4 regions of the Rhodobacter capsulatus SB 1003 genome follow, and region 1 is predicted to be linked to each of the others. Evidence: riboswitches for the same ligand, from Rfam matches in the RefSeq annotation. Region 1 holds a riboswitch; each other region holds the start of a gene.
What was found. A riboswitch is a leader RNA that binds a small molecule or an ion and turns the genes downstream of it on or off. The one in region 1 is predicted to bind cobalamin.

Region 1 (7,781 bases):
GGTCATCAGGCAGGCGCCCATGTTGTCGATGGGCCGGCCGATGCGGACGGGCTGGCCGGGCGTGCAGCGGGCGAACAGGGCCTCGACCGTGGCTTCCGTCGGCCCGTAGGCGTTGAGGAAGACCCGCCCCTTGCCCCAGCGCTCCACCAGCGCGGGCGGGCAGGCCTCTCCGGCGACGATCACATGGGTCAGCTGCGGATGCTCTGCGGGCGGGATGATCGCCAGCGCCGAGGGCGTCAGCGACAGATGCGTCAGCCGGGCCTCGGCGATGAAGCGGCCGACCGGCGGGCCGGGGATCGCCTGCAGATCCGAGGGGCAGACGAGACAGGCCCCGGCGGCCAGCGCCATCGCCATGTCCCCCACCGAGACATCGAAGCCGAAGCCGCTGAGCTGCGACACCCGCGCCTCGGCGGTGATCTCGAAATGCCGGACCGCCGCGGCCGCGTAATTGGCCAGCCCGCCGCGTGAAATCTCGACCGCCTTCGGTTCCCCGGTCGTGCCGGAGGTGAAGATCATGTAGGCGGGCGCCCCGGCCGCCGGGGGCTGCGGTTGCCACTGCGGCGCGGCGGCTTCGCCCCGTTCCGGCAGCGGACCGCAAGGGACGATGCGCAGGCCGATGTCCGGCAGGGCCGGGCTTGCGGCATTCACCACGACCGTCCGCACCGCCGCGGTGTCCAGCATCTGGCGCAGCCGCTCCTCCGGCAGGGCCGGGTCGAGCGGCACGAAGACGCCGCCAAGCTGCAGCGTGGCCAGAAAGGCGGTCACCCGGTCCACCGTCCGGCCAAGACAGACGCCGACGCTGTCGCCTGCCCCGACGCCCGCCGCGGCAAGGCTTGCGGCAAGGTCGTCGCTGCGCTGCACAAGATCGGCGTAGCTCAGACGGCGGTGCCCCATTTCGACGGCGGGCGCCCGGGGCCGCCGCCGCGCCTGCGCCGCGACAAGGGTCAGCAGATCCGGCGGCGGGGGCCGTCTTTCGCCGATCAGGATGTTCGGCGCGGCCGCGGCACGGGGCCCGGGCGGATGCGACAGCGCCTGCGCGATCCGCGGGGCGATCGCCGCGCCGCTGCCGCCCGCCATCACGACAAGCGTCTCGTCGCCTTGCAGGTCTGCCTGCAACCGCGCCAGCAGCTCTGACATGTCCGAAACATGGTCGCAGGAAAGCCCCCCGGCGCGGCAGGCTTCGGCCAGCGCGGCATCGCCGTTCCCGGCTTGGGCGGTTTCGCCCAGCGCGACCACCGGCAGCAGATAGCTGTGATCCGCCGCCCCAAGGGCCTGCGCGAAGCGCGCGGCCATGAGCGTGATCCGGCTGTGCAGCTGCGGCTCGAAGATCGCGATCAGCCGCCCCTCCGTCGTCTCGCGCAGGACGGCCAGCGCGGCCTCGATCTCGGCCGGGTGATGGGCGAAATCGTCAAAGAGGCGCAGCCGGTTTCCCGGGGCCACAGGTTGCAGCCGCCGCGCGAGTCCCGGGAAGTCTGCCAGCGCCCCGGCCGCGGTCGCAAACCCGATGCCAAGGGTCAGCGCCATTCCGAGGGCGGCCAGCGCATTGCGCAGGTTGTGGCGCCCCGGAACGATCAGCGAGAGCCGCCCCAGGTCGGTTCCGTTCAGAAAGACGGTGGCGCCCCCCGTCCCGTCGGGAACCGCCCGCAGGTCATTGTCCGCGCCGAGGCCATAGGTCAGCGCCGCACAGCGTGCCCGGCGCAGGAGGTCGAGAACCTGCGGATCGTCGCCGCAGGCCACCGCCCGCCCCTCTGGCGGCAGCCGCGACAGGAAGTCCGCGACCGCGCGTCTCAGCCCGGGCAGCCCGCCGTAGTGATCGGCGTGTTCGTCATCGAGATTGGTCAGGATCGCCAGCGAGGGCTGCCAGGCTGCCAAGGCGCCATGGGCTTCGCAGGCTTCGGTCACGAAAGGTGCATCGGGCGCCCCCAGCCGCGCGGGAAGACGGGCGGCATCGGCAAAGGCGGCCCCCAGCATGTAGCCGAAATCCTCCTGCCCCGCGGCGCTCAGGATGTGGATGAGCATCGCCGTCACCGTCGACTTGCCATGGCTGCCCGCCACGCAGATGGTCTGCCGGTCGGCGATCACCTCGGCCAGCGCCCGGGCGCGGCTCTTGACGGGCAGGCCCGCGCGCCGGGCCGCCCGTCGTTCCACATGGGTCTCGGGAATGGCCGGGCTGGCTATGACACAATCCGCGGCCCGCGCAAGCGCCGGATCCGCGCCGGACAGGACCGATATCCCCTGCGCGTGCAGCAGGTCCAGACGCGCCGGGGCGCAAAGATCGTCGCTGCCGGTCACCGGATGGCCCGCCTGCCGGAGCAGAAGCGCCAGTGGCAACATGCCGCTGCCGCCGACACCGATCAGGTGCAGCCGGGTCCGGTCAGACATCGCCCAGATCTCCCTTCAGCGCATATTCGCCGATCTTTCCCAGTTCGGTGAAGATGCGCTTGCGGCCCTGCGCCGTCTGCCACCAGGTTTCCGCGGACAGATCGCCGGGATCGTCGGGGGGCTGGGCAACCAGCCGCACCTCGGGCGGCACATGTCGGCGCAGGGTCATGAGGGCGCGGCGCATGTGAAAGGGCTTGGCACAAACGGCAAGGCTGCGGATCTTCGCCCAGCCCAGTTCCGTCCCGATCAGCGCCGCCCCGAAAGCGGCATTCTCGGCGGTATTGCGGGCGTTCTTTTCCAGCAGCAACGCGCTTTCCGCCACGCCCGCGCGCAGCGCATGATCGCGATAAAAGGACCATTCCGCCGATCCGTCGACGGCCGTGCCCGCGCCCGAGATCAGCAGGGTCCGGGTCAGCCCCGACCTGTAAAGCGCGATGGCCGGATGCAGGCTGCTGACCGACGGGCTGCAGAAGACAAAGGCCAGATCCACGGGCTCCGGCGGGCATTTCTTGAACAGGAAGGCGCTGATGGCGTTTCGGCTATCGTAGAGATCCACAGTGCGTCCTTTGCTTCGGCGCATTCGGCGCCGGACCATAGACGATATCGATCCCGGGACAACCGGAAACGGCAGCTGCCCGGCGGCGCTGACATCGGCGGTTGCGCGACCGACCCGCGCCGCGCCCGGTCAAAGCGCCGCTCAGGCCACCGCCGCGCAGAGCCGGCTTTCCAGCGCGTCAAAGGCGGCGATCTGCGCGGGGATCATCTGGCGGCTGGCATCGCGGCCCAGATAGACCTTGAACATGCAGCCGCCCGCGGTGTCGTAAAACTGCACCGAGCGGGTTTCGCTGCCAAAGAGCTTGCGCCTGACAAAGGCGACGCAGGCGCAGGCGTCGATTTTCAGATGGCCGCCGATCGGTTTGCCCTTGAAGTTGTACATCCCCTGCGCGACGGTGCCGCCCTGCAGCGGCGCCTTGGCCTCGAGGATCACCGGGCCGGTGTTGACGACAAGGGTGATCTCGCCCCAGCCCGCCATCGCGTCCAGAACCTCGACCATCAGCGTCCCGGGCAGGGCGGTCACCTCGCCCGCGGGCAGGGCGGCAAGCACCGCAAGCGGTGTGGTATCGGCCGCGCGGGCAATGTCTTCCAGCGCCGCATGGGGGGTGGCGGCCAGGGCTTCGGCAATCGTCTGGGGCATCTCTGTCTCCGTCAGTTTCGGGAAAGGTCGGGGTGGTGGGCAAGCCAGCCCAGAAGGCGGGTGGTCATCGGCACCTGCCAGAACCGTCCGGCGCGGCTCAGCCGGTAAAAGCGGTGCTCTGGCGCCCAAAGCCCGGCCGCCTGCCATTGCGCCAGCAGCGGCGCGAAATGATCGGTCAGGCTGAGGCCGGGGGCGGGGATCAGCGTTCTCAGCGCGGTTTCGGCACGGGCAAGATCGAGCATCCCGCGCTCCATCCCGGCCTTGATCGCCTGGGCGACGGGGGCGCTGGCCGCCTGCCGCATCATCCCCGCGACAAGCCCGGTGCCCGCGGCCGCCTGCCCGGAATAGCGCGCCAGATCGGGGGTCAGCCGAAAGCTCAGATCGCCCAGAAAGCCGCCCGCGCCCGCGCCGAAGGCAAGGCAATCCGCCCCGCTTTTGACCGCAAGATTATAGACCGAGCGTTCGCGCAGGCTGCCCTGCCAATGCGAAGTGGAGATCGGCCGCCAGCCCATTTCCTCGGCCGCGGCCTCGCCTGCGGCGAAGAAATGGCCCAGCCGGTCGGGGGCGGCCACCTGTTTCTTGCCCTTTTCGATCGCGGTCAGAAGCGGCGTTCCGGGGATCAGGTTCAGCGCGTAAAGGTCCAGCCCGTCGAGCCCCAGATCGGCGCAAAGCCGCACGTCGGCGGCGACATCCTCGGGGCTCTGACCGGGCAGGCCATAGATCAGATCGACGATCACCGCGCCCTGATCAAGCGTCACAAGCCCTTGCAGCGCCTGAAGGATTTCGGCACGACTGGCCTTGCGGCCCAGCGGGCGGCGGATCGCATCGGAGAAGCTTTGCACCCCAAGCGAGATCCGCGTCACCCCGGCGTCAAAGGCCGCCCGCGCCTTTTCAAGGCCGAAGGAATGGACCCGGCCTTCCAGCGTGATCTCGCAATCGGGCGCCAGCGGCAGATGGCTGCGCAGCGCGCGGACCAGCCGGGCGATGTCGGGGGCAGAAAGCGCCGTGGGCGTGCCGCCGCCCAGATAGACCGCCTGCAGCGGCGGCCCCTCCTGCGCGGGGTGCCGGGCAAAGCCCCTCAGCTGCGCGATCAGCGCATCGACATAGGAAGTGCCCAGATCGGGCCGCCAGGCGTTCTGGTAAAAGCCGCAAAACAGGCAGTGGTTTTCGCAAAACGGGATATGGACATAGGCGACGGCGCGGCGGCTGCGCGGGGTGGCCATCAGCCGGTCCCAGGTGGCGGCCAGCTGCGCCTCGGGCACCGGCGCCATCGGCCCGCCCGGATGCGCGCCGCCCTTGCGCGGGAAGGCGCAGGACAGCGGATCGGCGCCGATCGTGGCAAAGAAGCTCTCGACCGCAGGCGGGGCGGTCAGACGCGTCAGGGCCGCGGTCATGCCGGGCACCGGAAGGGGCGGGGGGAAAACGCGGGCATGTCGAACCTTTCACCTTGCGGCAATGACCTGGCGACATGCTGGGCAACACGACCCCAAGCCGGGGCCTGGGTGATAGAAAGGAATTCCGAGTAATTTTGTCAAGAGGCGGGCCGCCGCGCCGGGGCGATTGACAATCCCTTGCGGTTGTGGCCCTTGGGGGCGTCATCGGTCCCCCGCAGGCGGCGTCACGCACCAGGGGGGGAAAGAGGGAATACGGTGCGGTGTAGCCATCAGGCGCCAAATCCGTGGCTGCCCCCGCAACTGTGAGCGGCGAGCGATGCCGAAGATGCCACTGGGCCTGCCGGTCCGGGAAGGCCGGCAAAGCGAAGACCCGCAAGCCAGGAGACCTGCCTGTGATGCGCCCGGATCTGTCCGGGTGCCAGTCCGGACGCCGGGGTGTGCGTCTGGCCCGGGGCAGGCCGCGGTCTGCCGCGTGCCTCATCCCGTCCGTCCTTTCGGAATGCCGTGCCCGCACGGCCCAGAGAGGAACGACCCATGATCCTGCTGCGCGCCTTCGCCATCCCTCCGCCCCGGACCGTCCCGGTCGGGGCACCGTCTTGAGCTGACCGCCGCGCGCTGATCCTTGCCGATCCGGCCAGGGGGCCCCGCCTTCCTTGCGCTTTGCAGGGCAGGCGAATAATACGTAATTACATAACATACGGAGACCGCTCTTGCTTTCCCGCCTTTCCTTTGCCGCGCTGATCGCGGCCTTGCCCGCGCTGCCGGTTCTGGCCGATCCGGTGACGCTTGATATCGCCGCGCCCTTCGAGATCAAGGCGGCCGATCCGCTTCTGTCGGGGGACATCTTCCTCAAGCTCGACGTGATGGAAACGCTGGTGAACAGCGATGCGACCGGGGCGCTGTTGCCCGGGCTGTCGGATCGCTGGTCGGTGTCGGAGGACGGGCTGGTCTGGCGCTTTCACATCCGCCCCGGCGTGCGGTTCCATGACGGCAGCCCGCTGACCGCCGAGGCCGCCGCGCTGGCCCTGACCTGGTCGTGGAAAAAGGAAGGCATCCTGGCCAAGGCGCCGGTGGCCGCGATTGCCGCCGAAGCCGAGGAGGTGGTGATCACCCTCAAGACCCCGTTTGCCGCCCTGCCCGCCTTCCTTGCCGAATATCGCACCGGGATTCTGGCCCCTGCCGCCTATGCCGCGGATGGCACGGTGACGGCGCTGATCGGCACCGGGGCGTTCCGGGTGACCGTGCTGGAGCCGCCGCTGCGGCTGGAAGCCCTGCGGTTCGATGGCTATTGGGGCGGCCCCGCCAAGCTGGAGGCGATCCATTACGCAGGCGTCAGCCGGGCCGAGACCCGGGCCTTGATGGCGGAATCGGGCGATGCGGGACTGGTGGTGAACCTTGATCCCGCCTCGGTCACCCGGCTTGCCTCGGTCAAGACCGTCACCGTGCATTCCGTCTCGCTGCCGCGGGTGCTGTTGCTGAAACTGAATGCCGCCGCGCCCTTCTTTGACACGGTCGAAGAACGGCGGGCGCTGTCCTTGGCGATCGACCGGGCCGGGCTGGCGCAGGCGGTCCTGCGCTATCCGGCGGCGGCGACGCAGATGTTCCCGCCCGCGATGGCGGCCTGGCATGATCCGGCGCTGGCGCCGCTCGGTTACGACCCCGAAGCCGCCAAGGCCGCCTTTGCCGCGGCGGGCTGGCTGCCCGGGCCCGATGGCATCTTGCAACATGACGGCCAGCCCTTTGCGGTCGAGCTGCTGACCTATCCCGACCGGCCGGAACTGCCGCTGACGGCGGCGGTGCTGGAGCAGATGCTGCGCGAGGTCGGCATCGCGGTGACGATCAATGCCACCAACTCCTCGGAAATCCCGGCAAAACATGCGGCCGGAACGCTGCAGATGGCGCTCTTTGCCCGCAATTTCGCGCTGGTCCCCGATCCGGTCGGCACGCTGATGCAGGATTACGCCCCCACGGGCGATTGGGGGGCGATGGGCTGGGACAATCCCGCCTTCACCGCAGCGGTGCGCAAGATCGCGGCCGGGGGCGGCACGGCGGCCGAAAAAGCCGCGCTGTCCGCGACCTTGCAGGCCGAGCTGCCGGTCGTGCCGATCGCCTGGTATCAGCAGACGGCGGCGGTGTCGAACTCCGTCAAGGGGATCGTGATCGACCCCTATGAACGGACCTTCGGGCTGAAATCGGCGGAGATCGTGCAGTGACCTTCGCGCTTCGGACCCTTGCCTTCCGCCTGTTGCAGGCGGCGGGCGTCGCGCTGGTTGTCGGCGTGATGTCGTTTCTGATGATGCGGGCCATGCCCGGGGACATGGCCTTTCGCATCGCCGCGGCGCGGTATGGCTATGACCTTGCCTCGGCCGATCTGGCCGAGGCGGTGCGGACCGAGCTGAACCTGGGCGCCGGGCCGCTGGTGCTGTTCGCCCAGTGGATGGCCGATCTGGCGCGGCTGGATCTGGGCCGCTCGATGGTCTCGGGCCTGCCGGTCTGGCAGGAGATCGCGCATCAGCTGGGCGCCAGCCTGCAGCTGGCGGCGGTGGCGCTGGGGCTCTCGCTGCTGATCGGGCCGCCGCTGGGCATTTACGCCGGTCTGCGGGCCGGGGGGCGGTTTGACCGCGCGCTGCTGGTGGCGGCGGCGGCCTTTCGCGCGGTGCCGCAATTCCTGCTTGGCCTCGTGCTGATCGTGGTTCTTGCGGTGCAGCTGCAGCTGTTGCCCGCCGCGGGGCACGGGGACATCCGCCATCTGGTCCTGCCCGGGCTGACGCTGGCGCTGGGGCTGGCTGCGGCCTCGGCGCGGATTGCCC
Region 2 (7,781 bases), 1.6 Mb from region 1:
GGAATCGAAGAGCGTGATCTGGCGCGCATCGCGCCGCCCCGGCACCTCTCCGCGCATCACCTGCCACAGCTCGATCACCGGATGGTCGGGGTCCAGCTGCTGGATCTCGCCCTCGATCCGGGTTTGCGGCGGATATTCGACAAAGATATCCGCGCGCTTCAGGATGTCGGGATGCAGTTCCGTCTTGCCCGGACAATCGCCGCCGATCGCGTTGAGATGCACCCCGGCCCCCACCATGTTGTCGGTCAGGATCGTCGCGAATTGCTTGTCGGCGGTGCAGGTGGTGAGGATCTGCGCGCCTTCGACGGCCGTCTGGGTCGAGGCGCAGGCGGTCACCTCGAACCCCTGCGCGCGCAGGTTGCGCAGGGCCTTTTCGGTTGCCCGCGGGTCGATGTCGTAGAGCCGCAGTCGGTTGATGCCGCACAGCGCCCGGAACGCCAACGCCTGAAACTCGCATTGCGCGCCGTTGCCGATCAGCGCCATCACCTGCGCCCCCTCGGGCGCAAGATACCGCCCCACCAGCGCCGAGGTGGCAGCAGTGCGCAGCGCCGTCAGCAGCGTCATTTCGGTCAAAAGCAGCGGATAACCCGTGCTGACCGAAGAAAGCACGCCAAAGGCGGTGACCGTCTGATAGCCCGCGCGCATGTTGCCCGGATGGCCGTTCACATATTTGAACCCGTAGCTTTCCGCATCGGCGGTCGGCATCAGTTCGATCACGCCATCGCGCGAATGGCTAGCCACGCGGGGGGTCTTGTCGAATTCGGGCCAGCGGCGGAAATCGGCCTCGATATGGCCCGCCAGATCGGCGATGAACCGTTCGACGCCGATCGCATGCACAAGACGCATCATGTTCTCGACCGAGACGAAGGGCACGAAGGCCCGCTGCGAGGGTTGTGGGCGCAGCATCATGCGAAGCTCCGGGTCTGACGGTCCAGCACGCGGCGGCCGAACAGGCTGGCGGCCAGGTCGCAGATCAGCGAAGCGGTGCGGCCGCGCTCGTCCAGAAACGGGTTCAGCTCGACCAGATCGAGCGAGGTGACAACCCCGGCATCGCACAGATATTCCATGATCAGATGCGCCTCGCGGAAGGTGGCGCCGCCCGGCACGGTGGTGCCCACCGCGGGGGCGATGCCCGGGTCAAGGAAATCGACATCGAAGCTGACATGCAGCAGCCCGTTCGCCGCCTTGACCCGGTCGATGAAGGCCCGCAGCGGCGCGACGACGCCGGTCTCGTCGATGGCGCGCATGTCATGCACCTCGATCCCGTGCTCGAGAATGCGGCGATGCTCGGCCGGATCGACCGAACGAATGCCCATCATGCACAGCCGCGACGGGTCGATCGCATGGGCCAGCGGCGGATAGGCGGCGAAATCGCCAAGGCCGCAGGCATAGGCGACGGGCGTGCCATGCAGATTGCCGCTTTCGGTGGTATCAAGCGAATGCAGATCGGGATGCGCGTCAAGCCAGAGCACGAAGAGCGGACGGCCCAGCCGCGCGGCATGGGCGGCAACCCCCGCCATCGTGCCCGCCGACATGGAATGATCGCCGCCCAGAAACACCGGCAGATCGCTTTGCGCCGCGGCCGCCTCGGCGCGCGCGGCCAGAAGCGCGATCCAGGCGCGGGTCTCGGCCAGATGATGCACCGCGGGATTGGCATGGGCCACCGCCGCCTGCGGACCGATCGACAGATCGCCCTGATCCTCGATCCGCCATCCCAGCGCCGTCAGGCTGGCGATCAACCCCGCCGTGCGCAGGCTGGCCGGTCCCATCACGCAACCCGGCTGGTGGGTGCCGCTCTGGATCGGCGCCCCGAGAATGATACTGCTTCGCGTCATCTTTTGCTCCTGTAGAGGCGAAAGGCTCGCAAACCTCGTTGCAGGTTTCGCTGGCCATTCTGATCACCTTGGTATTTTATCTGCTCATCCTGACCAGCCATATGGACAATATGACCAGATGACCGACCTCAGCGCCACCGACCGGCGGATCATCGCCGCGCTGCGCCGGAATGCGCGGATGAGCATCACCGAACTGGCCCATGCCGCGCAGGTCTCGCGCACCACGGCCAAGCTGCGGCTCGATACCCTGCTGGCCGAGGGCCGGATCCGGCGCTTCACCATCGAGACCGATGTGGATGTCGAGGGCGAAGTGCGCGCGATCACACTGGTGGAATTGCAGGGCAAGCTCTCGCGGCAGGTGATCCGGACCCTGACCGGCCTGCCCGAGGTCAGCACCGTGCATGCCACCAACGGCGCCTGGGATCTGGTGGTGGAAATCCGCACCGGCTCGCTGGTCGATTTCGACCGGGTGCTGCGCGCGATCCGCGAAATTCCGGGGGTGATCAACAGCCAAAGCTGCCTGCTGCTCGCCCATGTGGCGGCCTGACCCGCGGCACCGGCCGGGCCCGCGGGGCGGCCGCCGCGGGGGAAGACGGCCCCGATCCCGGCAGGCCGGTCGCAATGCGCCTTGACGGCGGGGATCTTCGCGGGCACCTTCGCGGCAGATGGTTCCCGGCCAAGCCACGCGCGGCCGGGTGAAAAGGGAATACGGTGTGGTGTAGGCATCAGCCGCCAAATCCGTAACTGCCCCCGCAACTGTAAGCGGCGAGCACCCCCCGGCAACCACTGGCCCCGACCGCGGGGCCGGGAAGGTGGGGAAGCCACGACCCGCAAGTCAGGAGACCTGCCATCAGCGTCATCAACCGCCGGGCGGGGTGTCCCGGAAGGAGCATGCGATGGATCAGCGCAAGCGGCGGCCTTTGGCCGGGCCGCAGCATGTCGGGGCGCCGCCGGTGCCGCCCCCGGCTCCGGGCCGCGGGGCCGGGCCGGGGCGGGCTTGCGCGACGGCCCGGCCCTCGCCGCCCCGACACGGCCCCCCTCCCCTTTGCGAAAGGACGAAGCCGTGACCATGGTCGATCTCTCCGGGGTGTTCTGGGGGCCAAAGGGGCAGCCGGACCTTCTGTCGGATATTTCCTTTGCCGTGCCCGAGGGGCAGAGTCTCGCGATCTGCGGCGCGAAGGGGGCGGGGAAAACCGCGCTGTTGCGGCTGATCTGCCGCCAGATCGCGCCCAATCGCGGCACGGTGCGGCTGCTGGGGCGCGATCTGTGGCTGATGAGCGCGCCCGAGGCCGCCCGCGTGCTGGCCGCGGTGCTGCAGGAACAGCCGGGCGAATTCGGCCTGACGGTCCGGCAGATCGTCGCGCTGGGGCGGTTGCCGCATCGGCGCGGCTGGGGCGCGGGGCTGGCCACGCCCGACGGCGCCGATGCGACGCTTGTTCAGGCGGCGCTCGACCGGCTTGAGCTGACGGCGCTGGCGAGCCGCCCCTTTGCCACGCTGTCGGGGGGCGAACGGCAGCGCGTGATGATCGCGCGCGCGCTGGCGCAGGAACCCCGGGTGATCGTGCTTGACGAGCCGACGCCCCCTCTCGACATCCGTTCCCGGCTGGACCTGCTGGCCCTGCTCAAGGGGCTCGGGCTGACGGTGATCACGGCGCTGCACGACCTGACGCTTGCCGCCGATTTTGCCGACCGGGTGCTGGTGCTGCACGAGGGGCGGCTTCTGGCCGATGGCCCGCCCGACACCGCCCTGACCGAGACGGTTCTGGCCCGCGCCTTCCGGGTGCAGGCCCGGATCGACCGCAGCGGCGCCCGCCCCTGCTTTGCCTGCCATCTGTGAGCCTTCCGAAAGGCCCCCCCGGATGCGTGCCGCCTGTGCCTGACGGCCCCGGCCGGTTCCGCCTCAGGCCGCCCGGCTCTGCGCCGCCTCGTCCTCGACCCGGAACACGCCGCTGAGCTCCTTGAGGCTGCGCGCCTCGTTCAAAAGCCCCTGCGTCGCGGCCGAATTTTCCTCGAACATCGCGGCATTGTGCTGGGTGACCTGATCGAGCTGGTTCACCGCCGCGGTGACCTCGCTGATCCCCGCCGATTGCTCGGTCGCGGCATTGGCGATGCTGACCAGAAGCCCGTCCAGTTCGGTGACAAGGGTTTCGATCTGTTCCAGCGCCGTATCCGAGCGCGAGGCCAGCTCCACCCCCGAGGCCACCTGCCGCGACGAGGTATCGATCAAGGTCGCGATTTCCCGCGCCGCTTCCGAAGACCGCTGCGCCAGCGCCCGCACCTCCGAGGCGACGACGGCAAAGCCGCGCCCGCTCTCCCCCGCCCGCGCGGCCTCGACGCCCGCATTCAGCGCAAGCAGGTTGGTCTGGAAGGCGATGTCGTCGATGACGCTGGTGATGCGCGAGATCTGTTCCGAGCTGCGGGCAATGTCGTCCATCGCCTGCGCGGTCTGACGCACCACATCGCGCCCCGTTGCCGTGGTGGTCCGGGTCCGGCTGACCGCCTGCGCCGCGGTCCGCGCCCCGGCGACCGAATTTTCCACCGACGAGGCCATCTCGTTCATCGCCGCCGCGGTTTCCTCGAGCGAGGCCGCCTGCATCTCGGTGCGCCGTCCAAGCTCGCTTGACGCCGAGCTGAGATGGCGCGTTTCCAGTTCCACCACATCGGTCGCCCGCACGATCGAGGCGATCAGCCCCGACATCTTCGCCAGCGCGGCGTTGAAATCATGCCGCAGGTTTTCATAGGACTCGGGGAAGGACTGGGTGATCCGCCCGGTCAGATCGCCCGCAGACATCGCGCGCAGGCCCGCGGCAAGCGTGCCGACCACATGGTTTTGCTCGGCCATCTGCGCTTCACGCGCGGCCTCTTCGCGGCGGCGCTGCTCTTCGCGTTCGGTCAGGCGCCGCGCCTCCTCCTGAAGACGCTCGCGTTCCAGCTCGGCCTCGCGCAGGCGCATGGCTTCCTCGCGCTCGCGCGCTTCGGATTGCGCCCTGGCCAGCGCGGCTTCCTGCGCCTTGCGCTGCTCTTCCATCTGCGCCTTTTCATGCAGCGAGATCCGGAACACCTCGATCGCCTTGGCCATGTCGCCCACTTCGCTGCGCAGATCGGTGCAGGGCACCGCACTTTCGGCATCGCCCGCGGTCATCCGCTCCATCCGGCCATGCACCTGCGCCAGAGGTTTGGTGACACTGCGCGCAAGACCGGTCGCCGCCGCCACCAGCACCAGCGCCACCAGCCCCATCGAGATGAAGCTGACCTGCCGCAGATGCACGAGCGCCGCCGCGATGTCGCTGACATAGGACCCCGTGCCGACGATCCAGCCCCAGGGGGTGAAATCGCGCACGAAACCGATCTTTTCTTCGGGCGTGTCGGTGTCGGGCTTTTGGAACATGTAGCGGATCGACCCGGCGCCCTCGGACTCGGCGAGGGCGATCATTTCCTGATAGATCTTCGTGCCTTGCGGGTCGGTCAGGTCGATCTTCGAAGTGCCGACCCAATCGGGTTTGACCGGATGCGCCTGCACGGTCGCGCTGTGGTCGATGACGAAGAAATAGCCCGAGTCGTCAAACCGCAACCCGGAAATCCGTTTCGCGCCCTCGGCCTTTGCGGCGGCCAGATCCATTTCGCCCGCTTCGACCTGCTTTTGCAACTCTGCCAGAATGCTGACCGCGGTGTCCGTGACATCGCTCAGATGCTGCTGGCGCATTTCGTAGGCGTTCCCGACCGCGAAATGCAGCAGCGTCTCGGACAAAACGAGAAGCGAGAAAGAGGCAAGCGCCACAATGGCATAGATACGCGCCGAGATTCCCCAAAGTCGCATGTTTCTTGGTCCTTTCAAAAGCAATTCAGTCCACCCGGCGCAGGCCTGCAAGAAAGATCGCGGGCCCGGGTCCTAATGCCAGCCCCCGCCGCGATGCCGGATTTGCGCCCGTCACGGGCGCCTTGCCCGCCAGGAGAGATCCCGCAGGATCTGGGCGGCACGCGGTTGCGGTCTGTCATCTCACCCCTCGAGTCGAACTGTTCAACCGAGGTGAGTCTGCCGCGGGAAAGAAAACAACCGGTTTAGCGCCGCGGGCGATTCCCGCCGAAAGCCCTGTGATCGGCATCAAATCGGCGGTGTGACGCAGCGTCATATTCGAAAAAAAACAAGTCGAATTTGCGCGATCCGGCCCCGCCCTTCGGGCCGTTGCCTTTGCCGCGCAGCGATGGCTTCGGGCCGGGCCAGCTCGTCCTGCAGCCGTTACGGCGCGACGGCCTCCAACGCATCCAGCGCCCAGTCGATGTCGCGCGTCGCAAACTGGCGCAGCACCTTTCGTATCCGTTCCTCTTCCCAGGTCCACCATTTCAGCGCCAGAAAGCGGGCGATCTGCTCGTCGGTAAATCGCTTGCGCAGCGGCTTGGCGGGAATGCCGGCGGCGATCGTGTAGGGCTCGATATCCGACGTGACCAGAGCGCGCGTGCCGATGACCGCGCCGTGACCGATCCGGACCCCCGCCTGGATGATCGTGTCCCGGCCGATCCAGACATCCGAGCCGATCACGACGCTCAGGTCGCGTTCATATCCCGCCGGGCGTTCCGCCCCCGCCACGGGCCCGAAGACCATGCGCATCGGATAGGTCGAGACAAAATCAAGCGGATGAATGCCCTGCGTGCCGACATAAATCGACACCTCGGCGGCGATGGAACAAAAGGCGCCGATCTCGACGGAATGGGCGGTCTTTTCAGCCTCGTTCCATTTCAACGCGGGCGTTCCGTAGCTGTAGGCGCCGACAGAAATCCGAAACCCGCGATCGATCAGAGGTTTCAGGCCGAAGGCGGTGGTCGGCGGCATCCGCGGGTGGTGACGTTCAATGGGTTCAAAGGGTTCGTTCATGGAAAACTCGGACATGACTGCGGTTTTGGTTCACGATCAGCTGCGCTGCAGGAAAAGCACGATCTGACCCGGTTGCGCGACGCTGATATCCGTGGCCACAAGGGTCCAGCCCTTCCAGCGGTCGCGGACATATGCGATGCTGGTCGAAGTTTCTCCGAAGAAGGCCGACTTGTCCTTGGTTCCAAGATTGCCCCCGACAAGATGGGCAAACCCTTCGCTGCGGTGTTTCCGGATCATGGTTTCACGCGTGGCGGCATCAAAGCGCGGCCCCTGCCAGAAGATATCGCGGCGGATGGTCGCGGCCAGAACGCCCTTGGGGGCAATATAGTCGCGCAGCGTCTCGAGCACCTTGAATTGATAGGCTTCATTGAGGTGGGTGAAAACGCTGAAGACATTGATCAGGTCGAATTTCTGGCCGGGATCGGCGGGAAGCGAGTCGGGATAGGGGTCGCATTGGCGGAAGGTGCCCGGAACCTTGTCACGCGCGCAGATGGCGATCGATTCCGCCATCGGATCGAAGCCGTAGATCTGTTCGGCCGCAAGGAAGCGGGACAGAAAGCGCGGAATGCGCCCCCAGCCGCAGCCATGGTCAAGGAACATCATCTCGGTGGCGGGCTTGCCGCTGAGAAAGGAGGCATGGGCCAGCAAGGATTTGATGTAGCCGGAGGCGACGGTCACCATTTGCGACCCGTGGGTTCCGGTCCATTTGATTTGCTCGGCTTCCGCCGGTGTCCGGGGCAGCAGCTCGCCAAGTCGCCCGGCAGGACGGCCGACAAACTGCAAAAGGCCGTAAACCTCGAGGGGAATGTCCTGAAAAAGAATATTGAGGCGAGACTCATGTTTTGCGGCTTCCTCGGCACGGGCGACAAGTCCGCGGATATCGCCGTCATTCAGCAAATTGGGATCAATCATTTCCTGTCCAGCCCCTCGAATAAAATCGACGCCTGCAAGAGATCTGTCTCTTGTCGAAAACTCCCCGAATTCCACCCGCAGAACAAGACTTTTATTATTGCGGGGTCTACCGTAGATTGCGGGCGTGATTCCCCTTTGACCCGGCGCAATCCGCCCGGGGTGAT
Region 3 (7,781 bases), 1.1 Mb from region 1:
CACCTTGCCATAGGTGGTCAGCGTGACCGGGCTGGCCACTTCGACCAGCCCGTTCACATGCGCATTCGCCGCGCTCATCGCATAGCCCGCGATCCGCACCGCGCAGAAATTGCCCGAGACCGCCTTCACCTTGGCGGTGATGCGCAGATAGACGCCGGGCAGGATCGGCGTCTGCCCCATCCAGCGCAGCTTCTGCGTGCTCTGGGTCTTGGTCATCTCCAGACAGGTGCCGAAATCGGCATCCGCCGGCACCAGCGCCGCATTCACGGCCCCCGCATAGGTGGCCGATCCCGCCGTGCCATTCTCGCTCGACCATTGGCCCAGCCCCAGTTCGAAAGCAGAGGGGGTCAGGTTCACCCCATCGGTGATCGCGATGTTCATCCGAAACTCCTTCGTGTTCGGCCCGCCCCAAGATGCGGCACGCAAAGGCCGGGCGCGGCGCAAACACGCCACGCGACCGCCACCGGCGCTCCGCAGGATCGGGGATTTCACCGGGCCATCACGCCCCGGCCAGACCAGACCTAGCCGTGAAAATTGAAGAAGATCTGACGACAGCGCGCGCTGCCCGGCCCCCGGACAACGCGCGCAAAAGTCTTTTGCATCAAGGGCTCAGCCCGTGATCAGGCCTTGATCAGCCCGCCCGCCAGCGCGGTTTCCATCAGCGCGATGGTTTCGCTGACGCCATAAAGCGCGATGAACCCGCCAAAGCGCGGCCCCTGGCTTTGGCCCAAGAGCACCTCGTAAAGCGCGGTGAACCAGTCTCGCAGCGGCTCGAACCCGTGTTCGGTGCCGACGGCGAAGACGATCGTCTGCAGCCCCTCGGACGGGTCCTCGAATTGCAGATGCAGGTCGGTCGCGGGCAGCGCCTTCAGCCGTGCCAACAGATCCTCCATCGCCGCGCGTTCCTTGTCGGAGGGCAGCCGGAAGGTCCGGGTCGGCGCGACGAAATCATGGAAGTAGCGCACCGCAAAGCCCGCCGCCGCGTCCAGATCGGGGTGGGTTTCGGGCGTCGCCTCGGGCGCATAGCGCTTGATGAAGCCCCAAAGCCCGGCCTTGTCGCTTGCCCCCGCCACCGAGGCGAGGTTCAGCAGCATCGCAAAGGGCACCACCAGGTTCGACTCGGGCGGCTGGCCGCCGTGAATGTGCCAGACCGGGTTGTCGATCTGCTTCTCGACCGGCTGCGTCGGATAGGCGCGCAGCTGCTGATGGTATTCATCCACCGCTTTCGGGATCACATCCCACCACAGCCGCTTCGCCGTCTTCGGCTTTTGATACATGAAATAGGACAGGCTTTCGGTCGCCGCATAGCTCAGCCATTCGTCGATCGTCAGCCCGTTGCCCTTCGACTTGGAAATCTTCTGCCCCTGATCATCCAGGAACAGCTCATAGGTGAAATGCTCGGGCTTCCTGCCGCCCAAGACCTCGCAAATGCCGTCATAAATCGGCGTGTTGGTCGAATGGTCCTTGCCATACATCTCGAAATCGACATCCAGCGCCGCCCAGCGCATGCCGAAATCGGGCTTCCACTGCAGCTTCACCTTGCCGCCCGTCACCGGCAGCGTCCATTCGCGGCCGTCCTCGTCGTCAAAGGTGATCAGCCCGTTCTTCGCATCGACATGCTTCATCGGCACGTAAAGCACGCGGCCGGTTTCCGGATGGATCGGCAGGAAGCAGGAATAGGTCTGCTGACGTTCTTCGCGCAACGATTTCAGCATGATCGCCATGATCGCGTCATAGCGTTCGGCGCAAAGCATCAGCATCTCGTCGAACTTGCCGGACTTGTAATAATCCGTCGCGCTGGCGAATTCATATTCGAACCCGAACGTGTCCAGAAACCGGCGCAGCATGGCGTTGTTGTGATTGCCGAAGCTGTCGAATTCGCCGAACGGATCGGGCACGGCGGTCAGCGGCTTTTGGATATTCGCGTAAAGCAGCTCCTGCTGCGGCACGTTTTCGGGCACCTTGCGCATGCCGTCCATGTCGTCGGAAAAGCACAAAAGCCGCGTCGGAATGTCCGAGATGATTTCAAACGCGCGGCGGATCATCGTCGTGCGCGCGACCTCGCCAAAGGTGCCGATATGCGGCAGCCCACTCGGGCCATAGCCGGTCTCGAACAGCACATGGCCCTTTTTCGGCGGCGCCTTTTCGTAGCGTTTGAGCACCCGACGCGCTTCCTCGAAAGGCCAGGCTTTGGAGTTCATCGCAGCGTCGCGCAGGGTGGTCATGGTCAAATCCTCATCCGGGCGCCCCATGCGCCTCGCGCCTGACCTATTGAACGGGGCCTGAAACGTCAATAATTCTTGCGGCAGACCCAGAAAAGGAAACGCCCGTGACCGACACCCTGCCCTCGCTTTCGCCGCAAGACGCGCTTGTCGCCGTGATGGTCGCCGTCTCGGCCTCCGACGCGAAGATCCGCACCGCCGAACTGGTCGCCATCGAGCGGATGGTGAACCACATGCCGATCTTTGCCACCTATGACATCGACCGCATCCGCATCGTGGCGCAGACCGTCTATGCGCTCTTCGAGGAAGAGGAAGGCATCGCCGCCCTGTTCGGTCTCGTGCGCGCGGCGCTGCCCAATCATCTTTACGAAACCGCCTATGCGCTGGGCTGCGACGTGGCGGCGGCCGATGGCGTGCTGCACCAGCCCGAGCTGCGCATGCTGGAAGAAATCCGCGACGAGCTGACGATCGACCGGCTGCATGCGGTGGCGATCGAATGGGGGGCGCGGGTGCGCCACGTCACGCTCTGACACCGCCCGATGTCGGCCAAGCGCCCCGACACGCCGCAAAGCCGATTGACACCGCCCCATCGCGCCCCCATCTTCAGCGGGCCTTGGTCCTGCGGCACGCCGCCGCGGGGTAATAGGGAAGCCGGTGCAACTCCGGCGCTGCCCCCGCAACTGTCAGCGGCAAGCCTTCTGCAACACCCACTGGCCCCGGCCGGGAAGGGGCAGCAGGCGCCCGAGCCGCAAGCCAGGAGACCTGCCAGGCCAAAGACCATCCCGGGCGGCGGGCCCGGAGGCATGGACCCCGCTTGCGCGGGCCGCGCCTGTCCGCCCTCGGCCCGACACAACGGAGCGGCCAGGCCATGGAACCGAAAGACACGACAACGAACACCGCCTTCAAGGGCTACACGAACAGCACCTGCCCGTTCCTGCCCTGCCATCCGGGGGTGAAGCGCGCCTTCAACTGCCTGTTTTGCTACTGCCCGCTCATCGCCTATGAATGCCCCGGTCCCTATCAGACCTACACCGACCGCAACGGCTTGACGCGCAAGGATTGTTCCGCCTGCACCCTGCCCCATGACGGCTACGAGCAATCCTGGAACTTCATCCAGAAATGGCTCGACTATCCGCAGCCCTGGTCGGGCAAGCCGCAGACCGAGCCGCCCACCCCGCGCCCCCGTCCGCCGGGGGCAACCGATCAGCCGTAAAGCGTCGCCCAGCGGGTGATGAGCTGGCTCTGCAGCAGTTTCGAACGCCCGACCCAGCCGCGCGAGCCCTCCGCCTGCTCGGCCTCGCGCGATTGCGCCCGCCGCGCCAGATCGCCGGTGAAGATCGCAAAGGTCAGCTCGGTGCCGTCGGGCGCCGTGATATAGCCGGTCAGCGTCGAGACGAAATTCAGCGTCCCGGTCTTCGCATCGACGCGGATCTGCGCGCCCTTGACCTTGCCGCCCGCCTCGTCGCGCAGGTTGAACGGCTTCATCAGGCCCCGCAGCCCGACCTTCGGCCCCAAAAGCGTCACCGCCCTGACCATCTCGATCGGCGCGATCCGGTCATCGCCGCCCAGACCCGAATGATCGACGAACCGCGCCCGCGTGCCGCCCAGCCGCCCGCTCAGCCAGTCGCTCATCGCCGCGCCCGAAGCGCCGCGCGCCGCATTCGCCCCCCGCGCCGCCGAGGCCGTCATCCCCACCGCCTCGGCGGTGATGTTGGTCGAATATTTCATCATCGAGCGCAGGATCTTCGGCAGCGCCTCCGAGGGCTGGCCGACCAGAACCCGCGCCCCCGCAGGCAGCGCCCGCACCGGCTCGGGGGCGGGCAGATCAATGCCGCGCGCCCGCGCCAGCGTCTGGAACACGTCGCCCGCATAGGCCTCGGGCAGCCGCACCGGCAGCCAGCGGCTGCCATCCTTGCCCAGCGCGCTTGCCGCCACCGTCCAATGCTCGCGCCCGCCCGCCTGCCGATACTCGAACAGCGGCGCCTGCCGCGCCACCGCCGCCACATCGGCCGTATAGACCTTGGGCACATGGCGCTCGGAGCGCGCATCCATCGCCAGCGCATAGCCGCCCTTGGCCCGCTTCCATTCGAAATGGACGCGGTTGTAATTCAGGATCAGCCCGGAAATCGCCGGGTTGTAGCCCACATGCACCGGCTGATCGGCCGCGATCGCCTCGGCATAGGGCAGCGCGCCGCCCCAGACCAGAAACCGCCCGCGCACGCCCGTCACCCCCTGTTGCGCCAGCGCCGCCGCCAGATCGGCCAGCCCGTCGGTGCTCAGCGTCGGATCGCCGCCCCCCGCCAGGATCAGATCGCCCTCGACCCGCCCGCCCGAGACCGGCCCCGTCGCCAGCACCCGGGTCTGAAAGCGGAACTGCGGCCCCAGCGTTTCCAGCGCATAAAGCGTGGTGATCGCCTTCGCGGTCGAGGCGGGCGCCATCGGCTTGCCGCCATCGCGCGCCTCCAGCACCAGCCCGCTGCGCGCATCGGCCACCACATAGCCGACATCGCCGCCCAGCCGCGCCGCCGCGATCAGCTCCTCGCCCGACAGCAGTCGCAGCGCCGCACCCTCGGCCCGCAGCACCGCGGGCGTGGCCAGACCGGCCCCCACCCCCAGCATCCCGCCCAGGATCCCCCGCCGCGTCACGTCCATGCCCGTCTCCCTTCCGCTGCGTCCCGCCAATCGCCCCCGGCCCGGATCGCAGACGAGGACAGATCGGACATCGGCATCTGCACGAAACACCAGGCGGGCAAGTCCGCGCAAGCCAGAAGCCGCGCCTGCGCCGCACGAAGCCGTGCGCGTGCGAAGATCCGGGCCGCAAGCGCCTGCCGCGCCACCATCCGATGCCCCGGCCGCGCCAGCACCCCCACCGGCACCGCCGCCAGAATCGACCGCCAGTCCTCCCAGCGGTGGAACTGCGCCAGATTGTCGGCGCCCATCAGCCAGACGAATCGCACGCCCGGATAAAGCGCCTTCAGCCGGGCCAGCGTCTGCGCCGTGTAGCGCGTGCCAAGGCCCGCCTCGAGCCCGGTGACCACCACTTTCGGATCGGGCATCACCCGGCGCGCCCGGGCGATGCGTTGCGCCATCGGCGCCGGGCCGCGGGTCTTCAGCGGATTGCCCGGGCTGACCAGCCACCAGACCTGATCCAGACCGAAGCGGCGCAGCGCCTCGCGGGTGATATGGGCATGCCCGGCGTGGGCCGGGTCGAAAGACCCGCCCAGAAGGCCGATGCTCTGGCCGCGCGTGGCGATCGGAAACCCCTGTCTCATGCCCCTGCCCTACCCGATCGGTCCGGGCTGCGCCACCGGCTTGTGACAGCGCCGCGACAGCCGTTCGGGCCGGCGGTTCAGGTCTGCGACCGCGACCCGAAGCGCAAGGGCGCGATCGTCCAGCGCCCGCGCCCGGCGCGTTTCGATTGATACATCGCCGCATCGGCCTCGGCCATCAGCTCCTCGGCCAGCGCGGGACGGCATTCCAGCGCGATCGCCACCCCGATCGAGGCCGAAATCCGGCAATCCACCCCGTCCAGCCGGATCGGCTCCTCGATCCGGCCGATCAGCCGCTCGGCCATGGCCTCGATCATCGACCGCTCGACCGGGCCGCGCAGCAGGATGATGAATTCGTCGCCGCCCAGCCGCGCCACCAGATCGCCGCGGCGCACCTCGTCGCGCAGCACATGCGCCGCCCGCACCAGCACCGCATCGCCCGCCGCATGGCCCAGGGTGTCGTTGACCTGCTTGAAGAAATCCAGATCGAGATGCAAAAGCGCAAAGTTCCGCCGCCCACGCGTCGCCGATTTGACCGCATGGCCCAGCGCCGCATCGAAGGCACGCCGGTTCGCCAGCCCGGTCAGCGGATCCAGCTGCGCCTCGGTCTCGGCCTCGGCCTTGGCCAGCCGCAGCCGCCCGGTCAGGGCGGTCAGCTCGCCCAGAACCGCCGCCTTCGCCTCGGCCAGAAACAGGAATTCCATCGCCAGATCGGAAGCGGCGAAATCCGCCTCGGTCAGGCCGAAATAGCGCACCGCCTCGGACAGCTGGATGCCAAAGGACAGGTTCACCAGCACATCGGCCTGTTCGCCCGGGCCCAGCGCCACCGCAAGACCGCGCAGGTTGAACATCGGATAGCGCACCAGCGTCATCACCAGCCGCCGCCCGGTCAGCGCGACCTCGCGCCCGGGCTCGACGCCCCGGGCCCGGCGCAGGGTGAAATGGCGGGCGAAATCCGCCCCCTCCGCCCGCTCCGGCCCCTGACCGACGATCCGCGCCAGCGTCGGCCCCATGGCGCGGATCCGCCCGCGCGCATCCAGCCACAGAAACATCGGCATCAGCCGCGCCAGCATCTCGGTGTTCAGCGTCAGCACCGGCTCCGGCGCCGGGACCGACGCGGCCACGGGCAGGATCCGGGTCATGACGCCTCTCCCATCTCGGGGGCGGCCAGATCGAACTGGCGCGCAACATGATAGGTGGTGAAATGCAGCTCGACCTGCACCCGTTCCGCCCCCTCGCGCGGCTCGAGCAGGTCGATCAGCACCAGGGCGCCGTAATCATCGGCCATCGCCCGCATCAGCCCCGCCATCACCGCGCCCCAGCCCGGAAAACGGCCGCGCACCAGCAGGGTGAACCGCCCCTGCGCCTCGGATTGCAGCGTCAGTTCCGGCAGTTCCAGATCGGGCAGCGCCATCTGCGCGCGGCCCTGCAGATCATCAAGCGAAAACAGGAATTCCAGATAATCCGGGCCGCCAAAGCGCAACAGCCGCCGCAGCGGTTCGGTCTGCGCCACTTCCGCGCCGATATCTTCCAGCAATTGCTCGCGCGTCTTGCCGGTCAGCCCCTCGGCCACCGCCAAAAGCGCCTCGGTCGTGTCATCGGCATAGGTCAGCATCGCCTCGAACCCCTCGGGGCCAAGGCGCAGACGATCGGCCACCTCGCGCCAGACGGCGCTGCCGTGGTGCTTGCACAGGAAAGCCTGAATGGATTTGTTGACGATGCCGAGCATGGACCCTCCTCGCGCGGACCATAGCGCAACGGCTGTTAACAAACCCCCAATCCGGAAGCGGTCACGGCGTGATGCCGACCTGCCAGCGGCCCAGCCGCAGCACCTGCACCGTCACCGAGGCCGTCTCCGGCGCCCCCGCGCGCAGCGCCGCGATCATCTCGGCCACCGAGACCGTGTCCCTGTCGCCCAGCACGATCTGCCCGCCCCGGACCCAGTCGCCGCTCTCCTGCCGCCGCAGGACCTGCACGCCATCGGCGCTGAAATACCCGGCCGCATTCAGGAAAACCGCCTCCGGTCCGGGCACTTGCGGCAAAAGATCGGCCAGAACCAGCGCGCAGCGGCCGCTGCCGCCGCCCGCCGCCGCGGCACAGCCGCCCAGATCCGGCGCCCGCAGATCCCCCGCCAGCGTCTCGGCCAGCCCCTCGGGCCAGGCCGCGCCCGCAGGCCACAGCGTCACCGCCGCCCGCAGCCGGTCAAGCGCGGGCGCCCCGGTTTCAGCCGCATGCTCGAACTGCCAGCGCCCCTCGGCCGTTGCCAGCTGCTGCAGCCGTTCGGCCAGCG
Region 4 (7,781 bases), 1.4 Mb from region 1:
CAGATGAAGACCATCTCGTATATCCTTGTTTCGCTTTGTGTTCTGGGTCTGGCCTTCTGGGCCTATCACGTCAATTACGCGACCCAGGACCGCGAACAGGAACTGCGCGCGCTGAATGCCGAGATCGCCGATCTGCAGGAAGGCCTCAGCGTCCTGCGCGCCGAATGGGCCTATCTGAACCGTCCCGAGCGGCTGCGCGAGCTGGTGAACCTGAATTTCGCCTCGCTGGGCCTGTTGCCGATGACCCCCGATCAGTTCGGCACCGCCGCGATGGTCGCCTATCCCGCGCCCGAGGGCACCGACCCGCTGTCGATCGATCAGGCCGTCGCGCAGGCGATCGAGGTTTCCGCGCCGCCGACCGATGACGAAAGCTCCCGCATCGCCGAAGAGGAGGCACAATGAGCCCCCGCACGCCGCTGCGCCCGCTGGCGCGGATCCTGGATGCCCGCGCCCGCGGCGAAAACCCCGACCTGATCGAACGCGCCAATATCCGCGCCCGCGGCGAGGCGGGGCGCGAAGCCGCCCGCGCCCGTGTCGCCTGGCGGATCGGGCTGGTGATCGGGATCTTCTGCGTTTGTTTCGGCGCGGTGGGGGTGCGGATGGGCACGCTCGCCGCCTCGACCCCCGAGGAACCGCAACGCGCCGACACCGCCCCGGCGATCCTGGCGCAGCGCGCCGACATCACCGACCGCGAGGGCCGGGTGCTGGCGACGAACCTGGTGACGCATGCGCTTTACGCGCAGCCGCCGATGATGGTCGATCCGGTCGGCACGGCGAAGAAACTGGCGAAGATCTTCCCCGATCTGGATGCGAAACGCCTGGCCGCCGATTTCACCGGCACGCGCAAATTCGTCTGGATCAAGAAGAAGATCTCGCCCGAGCAGCTGCAGCAGGTGCATGACATCGGCGAGCCGGGCCTGCTGTTCGGCCCGCGCGAGATGCGGCTTTATCCGAACGGGCGGCTGGCGGCGCATGTGCTGGGCGGCGCGCGCTTTGGCAACGAGGGCGTGGACAGCGCCGAGATCATCGGCACGGCCGGGGTGGAAAAGGCCTTTGACGGCTGGCTGCGCGATCCGGCCAACAATGGCGCGCCGCTGAAGCTCTCGATCGATCTGACGGTGCAGCAGGCGGTCGAGGAGATCCTGGCCGGCGGCATGAAGCTGATGAATGCCAAGGGCGCCACCGCGGTGGTGATGGATGCGCATTCGGGCGAGATCGTCGCGCTGGCCTCCTTGCCCGATTTCGACCCGAACGACCGCCCGACGCCGCTGGTCAAGGGCGATGCCTCCGACAGCCCGCTCTTCAACCGGGCGGTGCAGGGGGTGTATGAACTTGGCTCCACCTTCAAGATCTTTGCCGTGGCGCAGGCGCTGGAACTGGGGCTGGTGAACCCGACGACGATGCTGGACACGAAATCGCCGATGGTCTGGGGCCGGTTCCGGATCCGCGATTTCCACAATTACGGGCCCGCGCTGTCGATCACCGATATCGTCGTCGAAAGCTCGAACGTCGGCACGGCGCGGATCGCGCTTCTGATCGGCGGGCAGCGGCAAAAGGCGTTCCTGGAAAGCCTGGGCTTCATGGCGCCGACCCCGGTCGAGCTGTCCGAGGCCCCCTCGGGGCGGCCGATCGTGCCGGGGAAATGGTCCGAGATCACCTCGATGACGGTGGGTTACGGCCACGGGCTGGCGGCCTCGCCGCTGCATCTGGCGGCGGCCTATGCGACGATCGCCAATGGCGGCTATCGGGTCAAGCCGACGCTCGTGCATGCGGCCACGCATGAACGCGGGCCGCAGGTGATGTCGACCGAGGCGGCGCGCAAGTCGCTGGCGATGATGCGCGCGGTGGTGACGCGCGGCACCGCCAGCTTCGCCGATGTGAAGGGCTACGAGGTCGCGGGCAAGACCGGCACCGCCGACAAGGTGAAACCGGGCGGCGGCTATTACGACAACAAGGTGATTGCCACCTTTGCCTCGGCCTTTCCGGCCTCGGATCCGAAATATGTGCTGGTGCTGACGCTGGACGAGCCTTCGTCCTTTGCCGCGAACGAGACGCGGCGGACGGCGGGCTGGACCGCGGTGCCGGTTGCGGCCGAGGTGATCCGCCGCATCGCGCCGATCCTGGGCCTGCGCCCGGCCGACAGCGTGCCCGAGGTGCTGGACGGGATCCAGCTGGTCAAGGCCGCGAAAGGGCATTGAGGGCAGAGCGGGGCGTTGCCCCGCACCCCGGCGTATTTGCACCAGGAAAAACACGGGGAAAACACGGGGTCGGGCCGCAGGGTCCGGCCCTTTGCTTTGGCGGGCTTGCGGGGGGGCGGGCTTTCGGGCTATTTGGGTGATAGTATAACATAACTCAGATGGACGGCCATGACCCTTTCTCCCACTGATCCCCGCCTTCCGGTCAGCGTGCTTTCGGGCTTTCTGGGCGCGGGCAAGACGACGCTATTGAACCATGTGCTGAACAACCGCGCCGGGCGCCGCGTCGCGGTGATCGTCAACGACATGTCCGAGGTGAACATCGATGCCGATCTGATCCGCGAGGGCACCGAATTGAACCGCGCCGAAGAGGCGCTGGTGGAAATGACCAACGGCTGCATCTGCTGCACGCTGCGCGATGACCTGTTGAAAGGGGTGCGGGCCCTGGCCGAGGCGGGGCGGTTCGACTATCTGCTGATCGAAGGGACGGGCGTGGCCGAGCCCTTGCCCGTGGCCACCACCTTCGATTTTCGGGATGAGACGGGGGCGAGCCTCTCCGACATCGCGCGGCTCGATTGCATGGTCACCGTGGTTGATGCGATCAACCTGACGAAGGATTTCGCCTCGAGCGATTTTCTGGCCGATCGCGGCGAGACGGCGGGGGCAGAGGACGACCGCACGCTGGTCAATCTGCTGACCGAGCAGATCGAATTCGCCGATGTGGTGGTGCTGAACAAGGTCACGGATGCCGGGCCGGAGCGGCTGCAGATCGCGCGGCAGATCGTCAAGGCGCTGAACCCCGATGCGCGGCTGATCGAGACCGATTTCGGTCAGGTTCCGGCCGAGGCGATCTTTGACACCGGGCTGTTCGATTTCGCCCGCGCCGCCGAACATCCGCTTTGGGCGAAAGAGCTTTACGGTTTCGCCAATCACACCCCCGAGACCGAGGAATACGGGATTTCAAGCTTCGTCTATCACGCCCGCGCCCCCTTTGATCCGGCCCGGATCGAGGCGGCCCTGGGCGGGGCGCTTCCCGGCGTGATCCGCGCCAAGGGGCATTTCTGGCTGGCGACGCGGCCCGATTGGGCGGTCGAATTCAGCCTGGCGGGGGCCTCGGCCCGGGTCACGCCCTTGGGGCGCTGGTGGGCCTCGGTCCCGCCCGAGCGGCTGCCCGCGCATCCCGATGCGCAGCGCGAAATCGCCCGGAACTGGGCCGAGCCCTGGGGCGACCGGCGCCAGGAGATCGTCTTCATCGGCGTCGATCTGGACCGCGACGCGATCTGCGCGCGGCTGAATGCGGCGCTGGTTCCGGCCGCGGATTTCACCCCCGAGGCCTGGGCCGATCTGCCCGACCCGTTCCCGCGCTGGGGGGCGTGAGCTGGGGGGGGCGTGAGGATGCGACGCAACCTGACGACATCGCTGCGCCACCGGGTCCGGGCCGATCCGATGGCGGCCTTTGACCGGCTGCCCGCGCCCGCCCGGGCCTGGGCGCGGCAGGCGGTGCTGCCCTGGTCGGCGGCCTCGGTGGCGCGGATCTGGGCCCGCGCGCTGGCGGAAACCGGCTGCCCCGAGGCGGCGTTGGCCCGGCTGCATCTGGCCGAGGCGCGGACGCTGGCCCGCGAGCCGTCGCTCAGCGCGAAAACTTGACCGCGACGGAGAAGGCGTAGCTCGGCTTTGCCAGTTCCGCGGGGGCGGCGGGGAATTTCCCCGCCTTCTGCACCGCCGCCAGCGCCGCCGCATCCAGCGCCGGATGGCCCGAGGAGCGGTTCACCGCGGCCGAGAGCAGCGCGCCGTCGCGGCTGACTTTCAGCGCCAGCCCGACCGAGCCTGCAGCCCGTCCCGCCGCGGCGGGATAGCTTTTGCGCCGTTCGATCCGGGTGCGGATCGTCGCGCCCCATTTCGCAAGCAGGCTTTTCGTCGTGCCCGCCGAGACCGTCGCCTGCGCATCCGTCCCGCCCGTGCCCGCCTGTGCGCCCGCCCCCGATCCCGCCGCGCGCGAGGCGGCGCGGCTTTCGCTTTGCACCGGCGCGGGTTTCGCCTGCTTGGGTTTTTCCGCCCGCGGCCGCGGCTCGGGTTTCGGCTTTGGCGGCGGGGGCTTCGGTTTCTCCTCGGCGCGCTTTGGTGGCGTGATCTTCGGGGGCTCGGGCGGCAAAAGCACCGGATCGGGCAGCCGCACCTGGGGAATGTCGATCACCGGCGCGGTCAGCGGCAGCGCCATCTCGGGCTCGGGCAGCTGGATCTGCGGCGCCAGATCGACGAAGGTCGCGGCGATCGCTTCGAGGCCGTCCAGATCCTCGCCGCCCGCGCCCGCCGCCACCAGCGCCGCGGGGGCGGCCTCGGTCTGCGAGAGCACGGAAACCGCGACCGCATGCAGCGCCAGCGAGAGCGCCAGCCCCCACAGAAGCGCCCGCCCGGGCACTTCGGGCGGATCGGTCAGCGCAAGGCTCACGGCGCGGCCTCCTCCAGCCCGACAAGGCCGATCTTCAGATAGCCGCCCGCGCGCAGCTGGTTCAAAAGCCCCATCATCTCTCCGTAAGGCACGGATTTGTCGGCGGAAACAAAGATGCGTGTGGCCAGATCGCCCTGTGTCGCCTCGGCCAGCCTTGCGGGCAGATCGGTCGCACTGACCGGATCGCGGCCCAGCATCAGCCCCTTTTCGGCGCTGAGCGACAGCACGACCGGCTCGGGCGGGCGCGGTTGCGGCTGGCCCGAGGCCACCGGCAGATCCAGCGGCACATCGACGGTCGAGAGCGGCGCGGCGACCATGAAGATGATCAAAAGCACCAGCATCACATCGATGAAGGGCGTGATGTTGATCGCGGCTTCGGGGGTCAGATCCTCGCCGTCAGACAGCCGGACCGCCATTATTCCGCCACCAGATGCAGGGATTTCACCGTGGGCGCCAGCCGCGCCCGGTCCAGATCGCGCGAGAGCGTGCGTTCGACCAGCGCCGCCGCATCGGTCAGCGCGGCGCGGTAGCCGCCGACGGCGCGGGTCAGGTGGTTGTAAAGCAGCACCGCCGGGATCGCCGCGACAAGGCCGAGCGCCGTGGCCATCAGCGCCTCGGCGATGCCGGGGGCGACGACGGCCAGGTTCGACGAGCCGCTTTCGGCAATGCCGACAAAGGCGTTCATGATGCCCCAGACGGTGCCGAACAGCCCGACGAAGGGCGCGGTCGAGCCGATCGAGCCCACCGCCGTCACCCCCGATTGCATCGCCCGCGCCGCCCCGGCCTCGATCCGGGTCAGATCGATCGCGACGCGCTCCTTGATGCCCGCATCCGGCAGCCCCGCCGAGGCACCGATTTCCGCACGTGCCGCCGCCTGCATCCGCGCCACAATCCCGCCGCTCAGCGCCGCGCCAAGCGTGCCGCGCGCCGCCAGCACCCGGTAATCGCGCGTCAGGCGGCGGCGGGCGCGCGTCAGCTGCACCAGCTTGCCCGCCCAGATCGCCCAGGCCAGCACCGAGGCCGCAAGCAGCCCCAGCATCACGCCCTGCACCAGAATATCGGCATGGGCAAACATCGCCAGCGGCGTCAGCGCCTCGGAGGCGGCGGCGGCGCGCAGGGTCTCGGCCAGACCCGAAAGCCCGACACGGTCAAGAAACAGGATCAGCGTGCTATCGGCAGCGGCGGGAACGACGGGCGGCATGGCAGACCTCGGGGGCGTTCAGGGCGGAAAGGGGCGGCTGGCGGAAGGCTGGCTTTGTCCTCTCCTGCGCTTGTTGAGTGAACTTGTCAAGTAATGGACGGGGCAAGCGCCGGGCCATCTTGGCCGCGGTCCGGCGCGCGGGGGCGGCAGGCGGCGGCAGGCTGGGGCAAGGCGGCATCGGTCGGACCTTTCGGCTCGGGCCGAAGGGCCCGGCAGGGGGGATGTCGCGGAAAAGCTGGGCTTTCCGCAGACGGCGGGCCACCACTGCGGAACGGGCCGCTTCCGCGGCGCCCCTCGCGCCCCGGAAAGGGTGAATGTCCAAGCAGGTCTCCTGGCTCGCGGGTCTTCGCTCTGTCGGCCTTCCCGGGCGGGCCCAGTGGCATGTCGACGTCGCTCGCCGCTCACAGTTGCGGGGGCAGCCACGGTCTGGGCCCGGAGGCCGTTCCGTGTTCCCTTTCAATCCGACCCGCAGGCCGGAACTTGAACACGTCAAGCCAAATCCAATTTCGCCGCCGCGTCAAGCCGGAAGCGGGGCTTGGCCCGGGCCGCTCAGCCCCGGGGCGGGGCGGGCGTGCGCAGGATGCAGGGGATGCGGAAATGCGCCGGGCTGGCCGGGCCGCCCTCGATCAGCGCGAAGACCTTGGCGATCATCCCGTCCACGTCCTGCTCGATCATGCCGACATTGTCCGGCAGTTGCGCGGCGAAAGCGTCATAGTCGAAACAGCCGTAGCGCATCCGCCCGGCATGATCGGGCACGGCGCGGTTGAGCCAGCGCACCACCCCCTCGAGGGTGATCGTCGAGTTCACGAAGAGCCCCGGCGGCAGCGCCCCCGCCCGCGCGTCGAGCGCCCGTTCGGCCTTGTCGGGCGAATAGCCGCAGGCCAGAATCGCCTCCTCGGGCAGGGGCAGGCCGCGTTCGGCATGGGCGGCGCGAAAGCCGCGGATCCGCTCGGCGGTGTTGTGATCGCCCGCCCGCCCGCCGATGAACAGCAGCGGCCCGGTGTAGCCCAGATCGTCGCGGCAACGATCCAGAATCAGATGCGTCAGCGTCTTTGCCCCGGCATAGTTGTCCGAGGTGACCGAGGCCGCCTTCGATCCCGGCAAATCGAGGTTGACCACCCGCACCCCGGCCGCGGCGCACAGATCGGCGATCCGGTCCGGGTCGGTCGCGCCATTCGCCACCAGACAATCGACCTGATAGGACAGAAGCGCCCGGGCGGCCTCGAATTCCAGCTCGGGGTCGCGCTGCGTGCAGGTCATCACCGGAAACATCCCATGCGCGCGGGCCACCGCCTCGAACCGCTCGGCCATCGCGCCGAAATAGCGGTTGTCATATTTCGGCACGATCATGCCGACGATGTTCGAGCGCTCCCGCCGCAGCAGGCTGGCCTGGAAATTCACCGCATAGCCCTGATCGCGCGCCAGTTCGGTGATCCGCTCGGCCAGCTTTTCGCTGATCCGCCGCTTCTTCCAGGACCCGTTCAGCACCGCGCTGACCGCGCTGGGCGAGGTTCCCGCCCGTTCGGCCAGGTCATAGATCGTGGGGCGCTTGCGGCCGGGGCCAAGGGTGTCGGTCATGCTTTCCCGTCATGTTGTCATCTTCCATCTTGACGTGAATCGAAACCGGATGCAATTCTGCTTCATCGATTGAGCAAGCTTGCGCAACCGATGAAGCAGGCGAGGCGGAGGCGTGGAGGAGGCGCAACCGGGTCGTGTCGGCACTGCCGGGCGGGTGCTTCGCCCCGGGCGGCCGGCGACGGGACCGGGCCAAGACCGGGCCTTGGCCTTGCGGATCATCCAGAGGAGGAGACCAGGATGAACAAGACGATTTCGCTGGCGGGGGCTTCGGTTCTTGTCGCGGCTTTCTTCGGCGCCGCGGCCAGCGCGCAGGAGGCGGCCACGGTGGCTTTCCTGATGCCCGACCAGGCCTCGACCC

Region 2: it holds a riboswitch for cobalamin, as region 1 does, so the genes downstream of both, RCAP_RS10480 (ABC transporter ATP-binding protein) here and RCAP_RS00795 (ABC transporter substrate-binding protein) in region 1, are expected to answer to the same signal.
Region 3: it holds a riboswitch for cobalamin, as region 1 does, so the genes downstream of both, RCAP_RS13005 (cysteine-rich small domain-containing protein) here and RCAP_RS00795 (ABC transporter substrate-binding protein) in region 1, are expected to answer to the same signal.
Region 4: it holds a riboswitch for cobalamin, as region 1 does, so the genes downstream of both, exbB (tonB-system energizer ExbB) here and RCAP_RS00795 (ABC transporter substrate-binding protein) in region 1, are expected to answer to the same signal.

The regions. Positions count from the first base shown of each region.
Region 1 covers NC_014034.1:167,355-175,135, forward strand. The annotation lists gene RCAP_RS00775 (amino acid adenylation domain-containing protein) at 1-2,382, opposite strand, end outside; gene RCAP_RS00780 (YdcF family protein) at 2,375-2,938, opposite strand; gene hutX (heme utilization cystosolic carrier protein HutX) at 3,080-3,577, opposite strand; gene hutW (heme anaerobic degradation radical SAM methyltransferase ChuW/HutW) at 3,589-4,971, opposite strand; cobalamin riboswitch at 5,160-5,379, shown strand; gene RCAP_RS00795 (ABC transporter substrate-binding protein) at 5,682-7,184, shown strand; gene RCAP_RS00800 (ABC transporter permease) at 7,181-7,781, shown strand, end outside.
Region 2 covers NC_014034.1:2,271,956-2,279,736, forward strand. The annotation lists gene RCAP_RS10465 (ornithine cyclodeaminase) at 1-906, opposite strand, end outside; gene rocF (arginase) at 906-1,835, opposite strand; gene RCAP_RS10475 (Lrp/AsnC family transcriptional regulator) at 1,954-2,382, shown strand; cobalamin riboswitch at 2,485-2,701, shown strand; gene RCAP_RS10480 (ABC transporter ATP-binding protein) at 2,905-3,672, shown strand; gene RCAP_RS10485 (methyl-accepting chemotaxis protein) at 3,736-5,652, opposite strand; gene RCAP_RS10490 (CatB-related O-acetyltransferase) at 6,073-6,720, opposite strand; gene RCAP_RS10495 (class I SAM-dependent methyltransferase) at 6,742-7,617, opposite strand.
Region 3 covers NC_014034.1:2,815,012-2,822,792, forward strand. The annotation lists gene RCAP_RS12990 (glycosyl hydrolase family 28-related protein) at 1-381, opposite strand, end outside; gene RCAP_RS12995 (lysine--tRNA ligase) at 621-2,225, opposite strand; gene RCAP_RS13000 (tellurite resistance TerB family protein) at 2,330-2,752, shown strand; cobalamin riboswitch at 2,820-3,006, shown strand; gene RCAP_RS13005 (cysteine-rich small domain-containing protein) at 3,091-3,435, shown strand; gene dacB (D-alanyl-D-alanine carboxypeptidase/D-alanyl-D-alanine endopeptidase) at 3,426-4,874, opposite strand; gene RCAP_RS13015 (nicotinate-nucleotide adenylyltransferase) at 4,865-5,494, opposite strand; gene RCAP_RS13020 (GGDEF domain-containing protein) at 5,572-6,633, opposite strand; gene RCAP_RS13025 (heme NO-binding domain-containing protein) at 6,630-7,220, opposite strand; gene RCAP_RS13030 (DUF4153 domain-containing protein) at 7,282-7,781, opposite strand, start outside.
Region 4 covers NC_014034.1:2,545,851-2,553,631, reverse strand. The annotation lists gene rsmH (16S rRNA (cytosine(1402)-N(4))-methyltransferase RsmH) at 1-7, shown strand, start outside; gene ftsL (cell division protein FtsL) at 4-402, shown strand; gene RCAP_RS11760 (peptidoglycan D,D-transpeptidase FtsI family protein) at 399-2,198, shown strand; gene RCAP_RS11755 (GTP-binding protein) at 2,367-3,572, shown strand; gene RCAP_RS11750 (DUF6525 family protein) at 3,591-3,842, shown strand; gene RCAP_RS18565 (TonB family protein) at 3,826-4,644, opposite strand; gene exbD (TonB system transport protein ExbD) at 4,641-5,060, opposite strand; gene exbB (tonB-system energizer ExbB) at 5,060-5,845, opposite strand; cobalamin riboswitch at 6,150-6,344, opposite strand; gene RCAP_RS11730 (substrate-binding domain-containing protein) at 6,395-7,423, opposite strand; gene RCAP_RS11725 (ABC transporter substrate-binding protein) at 7,661-7,781, shown strand, end outside.